Regions from separate parts of the Nocardia arthritidis genome, predicted to be linked through region 2. Evidence: riboswitches for the same ligand, from Rfam matches in the RefSeq annotation. Region 2 holds a riboswitch; the other holds the start of a gene.

Region 1 (8,176 bases), 2.4 Mb from region 2:
ATAGGAACGTGCCCGATAGCGCGGTCTGCCAGGGAATCCCCATCTGCTGAACCACCGTGAACGCGAAGAAGGCGTTCAGACCCATACCCGGTGCCAGCGCGATCGGATACCTGGCCCAGATGCCCATCACCAGCGTGCCGAACACCGCGGCGACGGCGGTCGCGGTGAATACCGCCTGCATCGGAATTCCCTTGTCGCCCAACGCGCCTTGGTCACCGAGGATCGCCGGGTTCACGGCGAGCACATAGGACATGGCCAGGAACGTCACCGTCCCGGCCATCAGCTCGCGCCGCACGGTCGAGCCGGTCTGACTGACGCCGAAATACGCGTCCAGGCGACCCCGGGTTCGGGTCAGCACATCGGAGGCCATGGGTTCTCCAGGGGATCAGAAAAATGGGTGCTCAGGCACGTTAGCCGACGATTCACCGAATCCCAGAACCGGCGCATGCACCGACCGGACAGTTCGTGACCAGTGTCACGGTAGCCATCCCAGACAGGCTCATCTAGCTTCGAAACGACGCCGTTGCATTGCGCACTCCAGCGGCCGCGCACCAACCGAATCCGATGAGGGGAAGTCAAGGTGCCCAATACTTTTCGCGATCCAGGCATCGAGGCGGGCGAGCTGTCCCAGTACGTGGCGACCGTCGGCTCCGACCCGACCGAGTACCGCGCCTCGTCGCTGATCGAGCACGACGACGCCGATACCTACCGCAGCGTGCTCACCGTCGACCTGCCCGACGAGTTCACGATGACCGTCACCCAGACCTTCGACCGCACCGGCGGCAACCTCTCCGCGATCACGTACCGGGCCGAGAGCAGGCATCGCGACGTGGTGGTCAGCCGCGAGGAGGGCAACTTCTCCGGCACCTCGCACCTCCAGTTCGGCGGCAAGGTCCAGCCCTTCCCCACACCGCTGACGCCGCTGCTCGGCGGCATGACCACCTTCCGCGGTCTCGATTTCCGCAAGGGCGCGAAGGCCACCGTCAACCTCTGGCTCGGCTACTCCATCCACTGGCCCGTCGAGGTCAGGGTGGAAAAACGCACCACCGTCGAGGTGCCCGCGGGCCGCTTCGACGCCTGGCAGGTGCGCGCCAAGCCGAGCTTCGCGCATATCAGCGGTCTGCTGGACAAGGTCGTGCACGGTCTACTGCCCGCCTTCACACTGCATTTCGACGCCGCAAGCCCACATCGCCTGCTGCGCTTCAGCTTTCCGACCGGGCCGCTCCCATGGGATCCCAAGGGATTGGTCCGGCTCAGCGCGAAGTGAGCGGCTGACGCGAAACCGGTTGCGATCCAGCCGTTCCCGGAGCTCAGTGCGTAGGGATTACGCGCTCGGTGCGGCGATCAGTCCGAGTTCGGCGTCGGAGGCGAGCAGTTCGTTGTGCGGGAGCACCCGGACCGTGTAGCCGACGGCGCCGGACAGCGGAACCGGCGTCTGCACCGTGAAAAGCTCTGTGCCGGAATCGGTTCCGGTATGCGTCATCGGGATGGTCGTCACCTCGGAGAGCTCGTCGGACGGTGAGACCCGGCCGAACACCGCGTGCACCGCGACATCCTCGGTGCGCAGACCACCCAGATCGATGCGGGCCTGCAGCGACATCGGCGCGCCGATGATCGGCGTATCGGGCAGACCCGAGCTGTCGACCTGAATGACCTTCACCGCGGGCCAAGCGGATTCGACGCGACGCCGGTACTCGGCCGCGGCCCGCGCCGCGGCGAACTCGTCGGCGGTGACACGCTGGAACGCGGCCGCGGCCCGCGCGTAGTACTCGACGGCGTAATCGCGAACCATCCTGGACGCCAAAACCTTCGGCCCCAGCGTCTCCAACGTGTGGCGCACCATCTCCACCCAGCGCACCGGCATCCCCGACCCGTCGCGGTCGTAGAAACGCGGTGCGACGGTGCGTTCGAACAGGTCGTAGAGCGCCGCCGCCTCGAGATCGTCGCGGCGGTGCTCATCGGCGACGCCGTCGGCGGTCGGTATGGCCCAACCGTTTTCGCCGTCGTACATCTCGTCCCACCAACCATCCCGGATGGAGAGGTTGAGGCCGCCGTTGAGCGCCGACTTCATGCCCGACGTACCACACGCCTCGAGCGGGCGCAGCGGATTGTTCAGCCACACATCGCAACCCCAGTACAGGAAGCGGGCCATCGACATGTCGTAGTCGGGCAGGAAGACGATGCGGTGCCGCACCTCGGGATCGTCGGCGAACCGAACCACCTGCTGTATCAGCGCCTTTCCGCCGTCATCGGCGGGATGGCTCTTACCCGCCACCACCAACTGCACAGGGCGCTCCGGATCGAGCAGCAGGGCACGCAACCGCTGCGGATCGCGCAGCATCAGCGTCAACCGCTTGTAGGTCGGCACCCGGCGCGCGAAGCCGACCGTCAACACCTCGGGATCGAAAACGCTGTCCACCCAACCCAATTCGGCCTCGGCGGCGCCGCGCTGCAACCATGACCGGCGCAGCCGGCGGCGCACCTCGGCAACCAGGGTGGCGCGCAGCGAATTCCGGGTCGACCACAGTTCGCCGAGGTCGACGTCGTGCAGCCGCTCCCAGCCGCGCGCCTCCTCGACCAGCTCCGAACCGATGTGTTCACGCGCCTTGTCGATCCATTCGCGTGCGGCCCAGGTCGGGGCGTGCACACCGTTGGTCACCGAACCGATCGGCACCTCGGCGGCGTCGAAACCCGGCCACAGCCCGTTGAACATGGCGCGGCTCACCTCGCCGTGCAGTTCGGAAACGCCGTTGGCGCGCTGGGCAAGTCGCAGACCCATATGCGCCATGTTGAACACCGAAGGATCGGCCTCGCGCCCCAGCGCGACGATCCGGTCCACGGAAAGCCCTGGCAGCAAGGCGGATTCGGTTTCACCGTGCGCGCCACCGAAATAGCGCCGCACCATCGGCATCGGGAAGCGGTCGATGCCCGCGGGCACCGGGGTATGCGTCGTGAACACCGTTCCGGCCCGCACCGCCGCCAGTGCCGTATCGAAATCCAGTCCGCCCGCGACGAATTCGCGGATCCGCTCGACACCGAGGAAGCCTGCGTGACCCTCGTTCATATGGAATACATCGGGATCGGGCAGGCCCGCGGCGCGGGTGTACGCGCGCACCGCGCGCACACCGCCGATACCGGCCAGGATCTCCTGGCGGATCCGATGCTCCTGATCGCCGCCGTACAGGCGATCGGTCACCAGTCGCAGTTCCGGATCGTTCTCGGCGATATCGGAATCCAAGAGCAGCAACGGAACTCGCCCGACCTGCGCGATCCACACCCGAGCCCGCAGCACCCGGTGGTCGGGCATGGCGACGTGGATGAGCACCGGCGAACCCTCGCCGGTGAGCAGCCGCAGCGGCAGGCCCTGCGGGTCGAGCGCCGGGTAGTGCTCGGTCTGCCATCCGTCCGCCGACAGCGACTGACGGAAATATCCTGAGCGGTAAAGCAATCCGACACCGATCAACGGAAGACCCAGATCGGACGCCGATTTCAGATGATCGCCCGCCAGGATCCCGAGGCCGCCGGAGTAGTTCGGCAGCACCTCGGTGACACCGAATTCCATGGAGAAATAGGCGATTCCGCGCACCTGACCGTCGAACTGCCGCTGGAACCAGCGCGGCCGGGTCAGATAATCGCGCAGTCCATCGGCCGCGTCGTCGACCCGCCGGACGTAATCCGGGTCCGCCGCCAGCTCATCCAATCGCGCGGCAGGCACCTCCCCCAGCATCCGCACCGGATCGTGCCCCAACTCCGCCCACCGCTCCCGATCGAGCTCGGCGAACAGATCCTGCGTGGGCCAATGCCACGACCACCGCAGATTAGTTGACAACTCGCCCAACGCCGCCAGACGCTCAGGAAGATGGGCACGGACGGTGAAACGCCTTAATGCCTTCACCGTGCGAACCTTACACGGGGCGGGGTCAGCTCCTCTGATCGAGCTTGACAGGTCCGGACATCCCGACCTAACGAGACATTTCCTCGCCCTGAACACTTATCCGGTGCGGCCGACGTGCCAACCGGAATCCGGCCTGCATGGACAATTTCCGCAGTGAATGCGGCATTTCGCTGCCGCGAACGCCGATATTGTCCGTTCAGGCCGGGCGCGCGCTCACAATGCGGCGTCGATCGCGCCCGCCGCGCGGCCGACGCGGCGGGCACCGCGGGTGGACTACGATTTCGATCGAACAAACCACGCGGGAGCTCGGGCACGGCCGGGCTGAGAGGGCGGACCCGACCGCTTCGCCGACCGCATGAACCTGACCGGGTAATGCCGGCGTAGGGAGTATGGGCGATGTCCGTATCGAGTGTGCGTGCGAACGAGCGGCGCGAGGCACCGCTGACCCTCGACGAGCCGACGCCGAAGGTGCTCTCCTTCTGGGATCAGAGCGCGTTCTGGGCGAACCTCGGGGTCAGCCTGCTCGCCTTCTCCGGCGCGTACACGGTGCTCGCACCCGATAAGGACGGCAAGGCCCAAATCTCCATCGCGGCAGGCATTCTCGCGATGATCGTGGGAACGGTGCTCGGCGGGCTGATGCTCGGCCTCGCCGCCGTGCCCGGCGCGAAAACCGGACGGCCCGCGATGGTGCTGCTACGCGGACTGTTCGGCGCGAAGCTCAGCTATGTGCCGACCCTGCTGAATATCGCGCAGTTGATCGGCTGGGGCACATTCGAATTGATCGTCATCGGAAATGCCGCGAAGGAACTGTTCGGTGGCGGCCCGCACTGGCTGTACGTGGTGGCCGCGGGAGTGCTCACCACGATCCTGACCATCTGGCCGCTCGGCTCGGTCCGGATGCTGCGGCGATTCGTGACCGTCGGCGTCGTGCTGGCGCTGATCTGGTTCTACATCCAGTTCATCCGCGCTGGCCTGCCCGATCTGACCGACAATCCGGGCCCGAAGGGCAACGGACCGTTCGGGGTGGACTGGAATCTGTTCTGGGTCGCGACCGATGCCGCACTGGCGGTATCGATCTCGTGGGTGCCCGCGGCCGCCGACTACACCCGGCACTCACGCGGCACCGGGGCCGCGTTCGGCGCGGCGAGCGGTGCGTACGCGATCACCCAGATCGTCGCCTACACCCTCGGACTCTTCGCGCTCGCGCTGGCGACCGGCAACGGCGGCGCATACCAGCCGTTCCTCGACGTCACCCTCGGCGCGCTGTTCTTCTTCGTCTTCGTATTCCGCGAGGCCGATCAGTCGTTCGCGAACGTCTACTCGACGGCGGTCTCCATCCAGAATCTGCTGCCCAGGGTCGACCGGCGCATCCTCTCGATCGGCCTCGGCGTGCTGATCACACTGCTCGCGCTGCGCCTGAACATGGAGAACTACTTCGGCTTCCTCGGCCTGATCGGTTCGGTGTTCGTCCCACTGCTCGGTGTACTGGTCGCCGACTTCTTCCTGCGCGCCAAGGGCGCCTGGAACACCGCCGCCGACGCGCCGTCCCGCTGGGGCATGATCCTCGCCTGGCTCGTGGGCTTCGCGGTCTACCAGTTGATCAACCCGGGCGACGCCGGTGTGTGGACCAGATTCTGGATCCACGTCCAGGACCTGCTCCACTTCGCCAAACAGCCTTGGATGAGCGCATCCCTGCTGTCCTTCCTCGCCGCCATGCTGGCCGCCTGGGTGATCGGGCGAGTGAGCAGCTACAGCTCAACCTGGAAGTGATGCGCCGAAATCCGCAGGTGGTGGCGCATATACAGCCGATGCGCCGCCGCACGGTCGGCACCGACGCCCGAATCCAGGTGCAGCCCTTCGCATCCGAGACGCCGCGCCTCGTCCTCGACCCAACGCAGCAGCATGTCCGCGTATCCGCGACCGCGGGCCTCGGGCAGCGTGGACAGATCGTCGACGTACACGGTATGCCCCCAAGCCGTTGCCCAGTTCTCGCGGAACCCGACTGCGGCGACCGCCGCGTCGCCCACCCCGTCGAACGCGCCCACCAGCCGATATCCGGCCGGACGCAGCCGCGTATCGATCAGGTCCACCAGCGCGTCGACGGTGTCCCAGCGCGGCCGCAGCTCCAGCATGGCCTGCGCGGCGAGTTTGGTCTGCCCCTCGGGTAGTTCGCGAATTTCGGTCACCCCGGCGACGGTAATGCCGCCGTCCGCGATGCGGACAGGGCCAATTCGCACCGATTCCGGTAGGCCACTTACCTGGTAAAACCCCTGGCACGGCGGCACATCGACGTGGCAGCATCGGCGAATGCCGCACTGGATTCACGTACTCCCGCAATTCTCGTTGGCCTGCCTCGTACTCGCCGTCATCCCCGGCCCGGCGACGGCGCTGTTCCTACAGCGGGCGATCCGCGACGGACGAACGGCGGGCCTGGCCGCAGTGGCAGGCAATGAGATCGGCGTATTCGGCTGGACCATCGCCGGCGGCGCCGGACTATCGATCCTGTTGACCGCCAACAGATTTCTCAACACCACCATCCACGTCATCGGTGCGGTGGTGCTGATCTGGCTCGGCATCCAAGCCTGGCGCGGCGCGCGCAAGGACGGCGAATTCGGCGGCGGCATGACGAATCTGCTGCCCGCGGGGCGCACCCCGGGCGCGGCCTTCCGCGCCTCGCTCATCTCGATCGCGGCCAACCCGAAGGCGGCGGTGTTCGGGTTGACGATCCTGCCGCAGTTCCTGCCGTCCAGCGGTCCGATGCTCGAATCGCTCATCGCCCTGACGGTGGTCCAGCTCGTGATCGATACCGCGTGGTGCGTCGGCATCGTGTTGATCGCCGATCGCGCGGGAACCTGGTTGCGCCGCACCGGCATCCGGCAGCGCGTCGAACGCGCGCTCGGCGCGATCCTGGTGGCCCTCGGCCTCGGCCTCGCCGCCGACGCCCGCTGATCCGACGCCCGGTGACCCGGGCCGGAAATCACCTGGCCGCGGCCCACAAAACCGGATACAGCTCCGACCCCGAGCGGGGCGAATCCGGACCGTTCCCGGATGACCCGGTAGGTTGAAGGGTGTGACCGGCCGCATCGCCATCGATGACACCGCCCCGTCCATCCCCGGCGGCTACCCGGCCAAGGCCGTGGTGGGCGAGGTTTTCCCGGTGCGCGCCGTGGTGTGGCGCGAGGGCCACGATGCGGTGGCCGCCACCCTGGCCGTCCGCGCGCCGGGTTCGTCGAGGGTGACGCGGATCCGGATGATGCCGGATCTCGAACCCGACGTCTTCAACGCCACCTTCATCCCCAACCTGCCCGGTGCCTGGATCTTCCGGGTCGAGGGCTGGAGCGATCCGATCACCACCTGGCGAGCCGCGGTCGAGGCGAAGCTGGCCGTCGGCCAGAGCGCGGCCGACCTGGCCAACGACCTCGAAATCGGCGCGCGACTCTTCGAACGCGCCGCGCTGGCCCTGCCGAAGACGAAATTCCTGCGGCTGCGCGCCGTCGCCGCCGCCCTGCGCGACGAGGGGCAGCAGCTGCCCGCCCGGGTCGCACCCGCCTTCGCCGAGGAGGTCGCGGAGATCCTGCGGGAGACCCCGCTGCGCGACATGATCACCCGCGGCCCGCAGCACACCGTGTACGTCGAGCGGCATCGCGCGCTCTACGGCTCCTGGTACGAATTCTTCCCGCGCTCCACCGGCGGCCGGGACGCGGACGGCAAACCGATCCACGGCACATTCGCCACCGCGACCAAGGAGCTGTCGCGCATCGCCGCCATGGGCTTCGATGTCGTCTACCTGCCGCCGATCCACCCGATCGGCGAGGTGAACCGCAAGGGCCGCAACAATTCCCTCACCGCGGAACCGGACGATGTCGGCTCGCCGTGGGCCATCGGATCGCGCGACGGCGGGCACGACGCCATCCACCCGGCCCTCGGCACCGAACCGGATTTCGTCGAATTCGTCACCACCGCAAACGAACTCGGCCTCGAAGTGGCGCTGGACCTGGCCCTGCAGTGCGCACCCGACCATCCGTGGGTGCGGTCGCATCCGGAGTGGTTCACCACGCTGCCCGACGGCACCATCGCCTTCGCCGAGAACCCGCCCAAGAAGTACCAGGACATCTACCCGATCAATTTCGACAACGACCCTGACGGCATCTACGCGGCCGTACTGCATCTGGTGCGGCATTGGATCGCGTTGGGCGTCAAGATCTTCCGCGTCGACAACCCGCACACCAAACCCGCCGACTTCTGGGAATGGCTGATCGCGCAGGTGCGCACCACCGATCC
Region 2 (8,176 bases):
GGCGGCCTCGACAGGGTCGCCTGGGTGGTCACCGCGTACACCCTGCTCTCGGCGATCTCCACGCCGGTGTGGGGCAAACTCGGCGATCAATTCAGCCGGAAAACGATATTTCTCGGTTCGATCGGCATATTTCTGATCGGCTCGGTGCTGGCGGGCGCGGCCTGGTCGATGCCGACATTGATCGCGTTCCGCGCCATCCAGGGGCTTGGGGCGGGCGGCATCTCGGTAACCGCGCTGGCGCTGATCGGCGCATTGGTGCCGCCGCTGGAACGCGGCAAATATCAGGGCATGATGGCCTCCGCCATGGCGGTCGGCACCATCGGCGGTCCCCTGCTGGGCGGCGTCATCACCGATCAACTCGATTGGCGCTGGGCGTTCTACATCAATATCCCGCTCGGCCTGTTCGCCCTCGGCTGGCTGGCGTATCAGTTACGAATTCCGATGGTGCGCAAGCAGGTTCGTATCGACTACGCGGGCATCGCCCTGCTCTCCGTCTTCATCGCCGCGCTGGTGCTGATCGCGACGTGGGGCGATATCGAATACCCGTGGCTCTCGGCACAGATTCTCGGGCTCGCCGCGGTGGCGGCGGTCGCGCTCGCGGCATTCCTGCTCGTCGAGCGGCGGGCGGCCGACCCGGTGATCCCGCTCGGATTGTTCCGCAGCCGCAATCTGACGATCGCCTCGACCATCGCACTGGTCGGCGGGGTGCTGACCTTCGTCGGCGTGCTGTATCTGCCGCTGTTCCAGCAGACGGTGCAGGGTGTTTCGGCATCGAGTTCGGGATTGCTGTTGCTGCCCATGATGCTTCCGCTGCCCATCGTCTCGCAGATCGTCGGCAAGCGGATGAGTGCCAGCGGCAAGTACAAGGTGTTCATCGTCCTCGGCGGCGCGCTGTGCACGGCGGGCACCGCGCTGCTGGCCTTCGTCGATGCCGATACCGGCAGGCTGACAACGGGATTGGCCATGGTGGTGATCGGCACCGGAATGGGCTGCTCACTCCAGCTCACCACCGCGGTCGCCCAGAACAGCGTCGATATCGCGCATATCGGCGCGACATCCGGACTGATGATGCTGTTCCGCACGTTGGGCGGCTCACTCGCCGTCGCCGCGTTCGGCTCGATGTTCACCCGCGCGATGCGGGGACACAGTCCCGCTGAAGGGCACGGCTATCTGTCGGCCTTCGCGTCGGGCACCGGCACGGTATTCCTCGGCGCGACATTGATCTGCGTTGCCGGATTCGTGATTTCACTGTTGCTGAAGGAGGTTCCGTTGCGCGGCAAGGCATCCAGCGGACCCACTGCCGCGGCACAATCGACGAAGGCGGCGGCCTGAGCATTCGAATTACGTAGGGCGCGGTGGGACTGTCTCCACCGCGCCCGTCGGTATGAAGCCACCAATTCGTCAGGGCCGCTCTATATTTCGTTCGAAGGTCATCATGTGGCGCTCGGGACCGTTGTAATCCTGGATGGGACCGGCGACCGTGAAGCCCATCTTGCGATGGAAGTTGATCGAGCCGGTGTTCACCGGGGAGGTGATCGCCCGCACGATGGTCCGGCCGTCGGCGCGGGCCATATCGAAGAATCGCTCGTAGAGTTCCCGGGCCAGCCCGCCGCCGCGGTGCTCGGGATGGATGCCGATGAATTGGATGTAGGCCGTCGACTTCACGCTCGGCGAGAAAAAGCCGATCAGGAATCCGGCGAGGGCACCGCCGGATTCGGCGATCGAACTCGTGTCGGCGAAATGATCGAGGAACAGCCGCGGGAGGGATGCGGACAGCGGCCGGCCCCACCACTCGTCGACCACTCGGATGACGGTGTCGTAGTCGGCGGGTTCGGCCTTACGGAGGACTATCTCATCGCGCATGCACCAGATTCTGCCGTCGGCCGGCCGCCGCCGCGCCTGCCTGCACTGGGGATATCTCGTCAGTCGCTCACGGTATCCGGATGGACGTGATCGAACACCCGGCGGAGCATATCCGCCAGCAATGCGCGCTCGTCCGTATCGAGCGGGGCCAGGATCTCCGCACCGACCTGTCGCGCCTGCGCATCCAGTGCCCGCAGCGCCGCGCGGCCGGATCTGGTGATCCGCACGGTGATTCGCCGCCGGTCCGCGGCGTCGCGGGCCCGCTCGACCTGCCCGGCAGCCTCGAGTTCATCCACCGCCTTTGCCACATCGCTCGGATGAATTCCCAAGCGCTGCGCCAGATCTCGTTGCGCATGCGGCCCGAAATCGGCCAGCGCCGCCAGGATGGCCATATGCCACAGGCGCAATCCGCGCGCGGCGAGCCGATCGCCGAAGCCGGCCCGCGCGGCCTTTCCGACGCGCGAGAGCAGGTAGGTGTCGAGCCCGAGCAGGCTCGGCGGCAGCGCACGGCCATTGTCCATCGGCCCATTCTATGGTACTCACCTATCATAGGTTCACACCTACTATTTGGAGAAGGTTATGGACGCGCTGTATCCGCGCTTACTCGTCGACGATTTCGCCGCCTGCTTCGACTTCTACGCGGCGGTGCTGCCGGAACTGGCAGGCGCGAAACTGATCAAGGGCACCGCCGCGGGCCCATACGCCAACTGGGACGTCGACGACCAGGCGATTCTCGTGCTCTACGACCGCGCGACCATGGCCGCGACGGCAGGCACGACGGACTTGCCGACACACCCGGCACCGGCGCAGGACACCGCGATGCTGGTGCTGCGGGTGGCCGATGTCGACGCGGCATTCGCCCACTGCCTCGCGCACGGCGGCACCGAGGTGGTCGCACCGACCGACCGGCCGCAGTGGGGTCCGAACCTGCGGGCCGCACATCTGCGCGACCCGAACGGCACGCTGCTGGAACTACAGTCCTACTGATGCACGGAAACCGGTGGCGCACAACGACCTTGCGCCACCGGGTCGGGCGTCAGGAAACCACCGGCAGGTAGACCTTGCCGCCGGCATCCGCGAATTCCGCGGATTTCTCGGCCATTCCGGCCTCGATGGCGGCGGCATCGGTGAGCCCGTTGCGCTCGGCGTACTCGCGCACATCGGCCGAGATCCGCATCGAACAGAACTTCGGCCCGCACATCGAGCAGAAATGCGCCGTCTTCGCCGGTTCGGCGGGCAGTGTCTCGTCGTGATATTCCCGGGCGGTGTCCGGATCCAGCGACAGCGCGAACTGGTCGCGCCAGCGGAATTCGAAGCGCGCCTTGGACAATTCGTTGTCCCGGTCCTGCGCGTGCGGATGTCCCTTGGCCAGATCGGCGGCGTGTGCGGCGATTTTGTAGGTGATCACGCCGACCTTTACGTCGTCACGGTTGGGCAGGCCGAGATGCTCCTTGGGCGTCACGTAGCAGAGCATCGCGGTGCCCGCCTGCGCGATGATCGACGCACCGATCGCCGAGGTGATGTGATCGTAGGCCGGTGCGATATCGGTGGCGAGCGGGCCGAGGGTATAGAACGGCGCCTCCTCGCACAGCTCCTCCTCCAGCCGCACGTTCTCCACGATCTTGTGCATCGGGATGTGGCCCGGCCCCTCGATCATCACCTGCACGCCATGGGATTTCGCGATCTTCGTCAACTCGCCGAGGGTACGCAGCTCGGCGAACTGCGCCTCGTCGTTGGCGTCGGCGATGGAACCGGGACGCAAGCCGTCGCCGAGCGAGAAGGTGACATCGTACTTCGCCAGGATCTCGCAGAGTTCGGCAAAGTTGGTGTACAGGAACGACTCTCGGTGATGCGCCAGACACCACGCGGCCATGATGGAACCACCGCGCGAGACGATTCCGGTAACTCGCTTGGCGGTCAACGGGATATAGCGCAGCAGCACGCCCGCGTGCACCGTCATGTAGTCGACGCCCTGCTCGCACTGCTCGATCACGGTGTCGCGGTAGATCTCCCAGGTGAGTTTGGTCGGATCGCCGCCGACCTTCTCCAGCGCCTGATAGATCGGCACGGTGCCCACCGGGACCGGCGAGTTGCGCAGGATCCACTCGCGGGTCTCGTGGATGTTCTTACCGGTCGAGAGGTCCATGATGGTGTCGGCGCCCCAGCGGGTGGCCCACACCATCTTCTCGACCTCCTCGGCGATCGAGGAGGACACGGCCGAATTGCCGATGTTCGCATTGATTTTCACCAGGAACTTCTTGCCGATGATGGTCGGCTCCAGCTCCGGGTGGCGGTGGTTCGCCGGGATCACCGCGCGGCCCGCGGCGACCTCCTCGCGCACCAGGTCCGGCGAAACCCCTTCGCGCGCGGCGATGAAACGCATTTCGGGGGTGGTGATGCCCTGCCGCGCCCACGCGAGTTGGGTTCGCGGGCCGTCGATCTCGGGCTTCGTCCAGCCGTCGCGCAGCTTCGGCAGCCCGGCCTCGACGTCGATCACCGCGCTGTCATCGGTGTACGGACCGGAGGTGTCGTAGACATCGAAGTGCTCGCCGTTGGTCAGGTTGATCCGGCGCACCGGAATGCGCAGATCGTCGACCTCCAGGTAGTGCTTGACACTGCCCTCGATGGGTCCGGTGGTGACGGAATCGACAGGTGTGCCCATGATGATCCTCCCTACGCCGGCATTACCCGGTCAGGTTCATACGGTCGACGGCCCATCAGCCGTCCTCTCAGCCCGCTGGTGCGAGCCCCCGTTGGCTTGTTCAATTGACCCGGCCGACCTTACCCGCCCCTGCGGCGACACCGCGCGGAGATCGGACGATTCTCCGATCCCGCGCGATCTACACCGGTGTTCACCTCGGCGGTTCCGACAGCGCGTCAGGCCGCCCGGAACGCCTCCCGCATCCCCTCGATCGAAATCTTCTTCATCCCGAACATCGCCTTCGTCGCCCGGGTGGCCGCCGCCTGGTCCGGGCTCATCAGGAGTTCGGTGCATTCGGTCGGCCAGATCTGCCAGGGCACCCCGTGCTTGTCGAACAGCCAACCGCATTGGTCCTCGCGCCCGCCGTCGGCGGTCAGCGCCGCCCACAGTCGGTCGACCTCGTCCTGGTTCGCGCAGTTCACCAGCAGCGACATCGCATACGTGTACTGCATCGCGCTCCCACCGTTGATCGCAATGAAATGCTGCCCGTTCAGCTCGAAATCCACCACCATCACGGTACCCGGCGCTCCCGGACCGGCCTCGGTATACCGTTGCACCGCAAGCACTTTCGAGTCCTCGAACAGAGAGCAGTAAAACTCCACCGCCTCCTCGGCATTGTCGTCGAACCACAGGTTGGTAACGATCTTCTGCATTGGGTCCTCCCGGATTCGTAGTTCCGTCCGGTAAGACTCCGCGGCGCACCGGAACTCATCGGTCGCGCGGTCCCGGCAGTGCGATTCGGTCGCGGTGGATCGCGATGAATTCGCCGAAGGAACGTGGCATACGGCCGGTGACCCGGGCGACCGTCGTGGTCACCCGGTCCTCGGCGCCCGCAGCGATGAGCCGCTCGGCCCCGGCGAGCACCGTGGCCATCTCCGGCGGCACGCCATGAGCGGTGAGGTGCTCGGCCAGTTCGCCGGGGGTCGAGTCGATATGCCGGACCGGGCGCGGCGGGGCGAGCGATCGGTTGAGCAGGCGGGCGATGTCGTCGTAGGACAGGGCCTCCGGTCCCGTGATCACGTACTCCCGGTTCGGCGCGGCATCGTCGAGCAGCGCGCGCACGCCGACGGCGGCGATATCGGCGGCGTCGACGAAGCCGATACCGCGACCCCCGGTGGCGCTGATCAGCTCGGACCGGGTACGCAGCCCGGCGGCCATCGGATGCGTCGGCACGATGAAGTTCTGCATGAACCACGACGGTCGCAGCACCGCCCATTCCGCCATCCGGCATACCGCGCGGCGCGCGTGATCCAACCCAGGCGCGCCGGGTGGAATGACGTCGGAGCTGAGGAACACCACGCGCCGCACGCCCGCCGCACGCGCGGCGCTCAGAAAATGATCGATCGGTTTCGCCGGATTCGGCATGCCTATCGGCGCGACGAGGTAGACCCGTTCGACGCCGCTCAGCGCCGGTCGATAGGTCGCGGGATCGGCCCAGTCGAAATGCACGTGTTCCCCGCCCGATTCGGCGCGTATCTGGCCGCGCGTAGCCGTACGAACCGGGACGCCCGCGGCGCGCAGACCCGCGGTGACCGGGCGGCCGGTATTGCCGGTCGCGCCCGTGACGAGGACCGGTCCGGTCATGCCGCACCGTCCGTTTCGTCGTTCGAGCGCAGCGCGTCCAACAGTTCGGGCAGGGTTCCGGTGGCGATGGCGCCCGCGACCGGACTCCAGTAATCGCGCCAGCCGACGATCGCGCCGTCGCGGGCCCGGATCACCGCGATGTAGGCGAGTTCGTACCGCTCGCCGGTGCGCACGGTCGTTCCGCTGGCGGTGAATTCCACGATAATCGTTGCCGGATCGGTGGTTTCGTGCACGACGACCGCCGGAAACTCGTGGATATCCAGCCGTTCCGGATAGTCGGCCAGATAGTCGTGCAGCTGTGCGCGACCACGCAGCCGTCCGGGTGTGCCCGCGACCGCGAACGGCAATTCCAGCTCCGCGTCGACGGCGAAGAGTTCGACGAATCGTCGCATGTCCTTGGCCAGCAACAGGTTCAGGCCTCTTTCGAATAACTCGCGTGCGCCTTCGGTCATGAATCGAGACTGGCCGAGGCCGACCGTCGCGCGGAACTGCCGGTGTAGCCCCGGATCATTGATCCGTGGCTCGGTTCGGGTGGGTTTCGGCAGACTCGACGATATGGACAAGCACGCGCTCGCCGACTTCCTGCGCCGTCGTCGCGCGGGGTTGCGTCCGGATGACGTCGGGTTGCACCCGGATCCGAAACGGCGCAGACGAACTCCGGGGCTGCGCCGCGAGGAGGTGGCCTGGTTGGCCGATATCTCGGCCAACTACTACGAGCGGCTGGAGCAGGCACGGGCGCCCCGGCCGTCGCCGCAGGTGCTCACCGCGCTCGCCGGGGTGCTGCGGCTCGGGCCCGATGAACAGCGCTACCTCACCCAGCTCGCCGGTCACGAACCGAGCCGTCCCGGTGTACCCGACGACGAGGTACCGGCCGGGGTGCTGCTGATGCTGGAACGGCTCACCGAGGCGCCCGCGTACGTGCAGAACGTTCGCTATGACGTACTTGCATGGAATGCATTGGCCGCCAAGTTATTCGACGATTTCGACGCAGAGCGCAACCTCTTGCGGATCGCATTCGGCTCCCGAAGGGAGCGGGTGTCGTGCGGCGGCCGGGACGGCGCGGCGCGGTTCGTCCGGCAGGCGGTCGCCGAATTGCGGGCCGCGGCGGTGCGGTATCCGAACGACCCGCGGATCCCGGAGCTGATCGAGTGGCTTTCCACCCGCGATATCGACTTCCGAAATGGTTGGGCCGCACACGAAGTGGCTCCCCCTGCGACGATCTGGAAACGGTTCGAACATCCGGATGTCGGCGCGGTCGAACTCGACGCGCAGACGTTATCCGTGCCCGGCCACGACCATCGGATCGTCATCTATACGGCGGAACCGGGCAGCCCGGCCGCCGAGGCACTGCGCGAGCTGCGCATCAGTGCCCAACGCCGGTAACGCGAAATCCCTTGGGCACCAGGCGAACCGCAACGACGGCGACCACGGCGACAATTGCGGCCGAGACGTATGAGGTGGTGGTCAGTGCCGTGTCGAAGGCATGGGTCGCGGTATCGATGACGTGGGTGCCGGTGACGTTGTCGAGTCGGGCCGCGACATCGATGGCACCACCGACCGAGCCGGTGGCCTCGTCGAAGTCCTTGCCGGACAGCGGTAGTCCGGTCATATTTGCCGTGAAGATTCGGCCGTGCAGGCCGCCGAGCAGCGCGACGCCGAGGCCGATGCCGAGTTCGTAATTGGTTTCCGAGACCGCACCCGCCTGCCCCGCGCGCTCGGGCGGCACGGCGGCGACGAGTACCGCGGCCGCGGCGGTCACGGCGAGGCCGTCGCCGAGGCCGAAGGCCGCGAGGACAAGGGCCACAACGGGATACGTGGTCGGCTCCGGGCTGAGCGCCAGGATCAGGAAGCCGAGCGCGAGCGCGCCGAGCCCGATGGCGAGGACGGCGCGGACGCCGAGGCGATGCATGAGGGCGGGGGTGGCCAGGGATGCGAGCAGCAGGGTGACGGCCGAGGGCAGGGTGCGCAGACCGGCCTGAGCCGGGGTGCAGCCGTTGATGTATTGCAGCCACAGCGAGATCAGGAAGA

The links. Region 2 has a riboswitch for thiamine pyrophosphate ahead of thiC (phosphomethylpyrimidine synthase ThiC). Riboswitches for the same ligand answer to the same signal wherever they lie in the genome.
Region 1: another riboswitch for thiamine pyrophosphate. It lies ahead of F5544_RS07710 (purine-cytosine permease family protein); the one in region 2 lies ahead of thiC (phosphomethylpyrimidine synthase ThiC).

What each region holds. Positions count from the first base shown of each region.
Region 1 covers NZ_CP046172.1:1,727,672-1,735,847, reverse strand. The annotation lists gene F5544_RS07725 (NCS2 family permease) at 1-370, opposite strand, end outside; gene F5544_RS07720 (hypothetical protein) at 581-1,267, shown strand; gene glgP (alpha-glucan family phosphorylase) at 1,325-3,895, opposite strand; TPP riboswitch at 4,184-4,301, shown strand; gene F5544_RS07710 (purine-cytosine permease family protein) at 4,292-5,665, shown strand; gene F5544_RS07705 (GNAT family N-acetyltransferase) at 5,644-6,081, opposite strand; gene F5544_RS07700 (LysE family translocator) at 6,203-6,844, shown strand; gene F5544_RS07695 (alpha-1,4-glucan--maltose-1-phosphate maltosyltransferase) at 6,966-8,176, shown strand, end outside.
Region 2 covers NZ_CP046172.1:9,349,756-9,357,931, forward strand. The annotation lists gene F5544_RS42545 (MDR family MFS transporter) at 1-1,332, shown strand, start outside; gene F5544_RS42550 (GNAT family N-acetyltransferase) at 1,402-1,863, opposite strand; gene F5544_RS42555 (MarR family winged helix-turn-helix transcriptional regulator) at 1,923-2,384, opposite strand; gene F5544_RS42560 (VOC family protein) at 2,443-2,850, shown strand; gene thiC (phosphomethylpyrimidine synthase ThiC) at 2,900-4,525, opposite strand; TPP riboswitch at 4,517-4,627, opposite strand; gene F5544_RS42570 (VOC family protein) at 4,741-5,217, opposite strand; gene F5544_RS42575 (NAD(P)H-binding protein) at 5,273-6,148, opposite strand; gene F5544_RS42580 (nuclear transport factor 2 family protein) at 6,145-6,600, opposite strand; gene F5544_RS42585 (helix-turn-helix transcriptional regulator) at 6,704-7,531, shown strand; gene F5544_RS42590 (MFS transporter) at 7,512-8,176, opposite strand, start outside.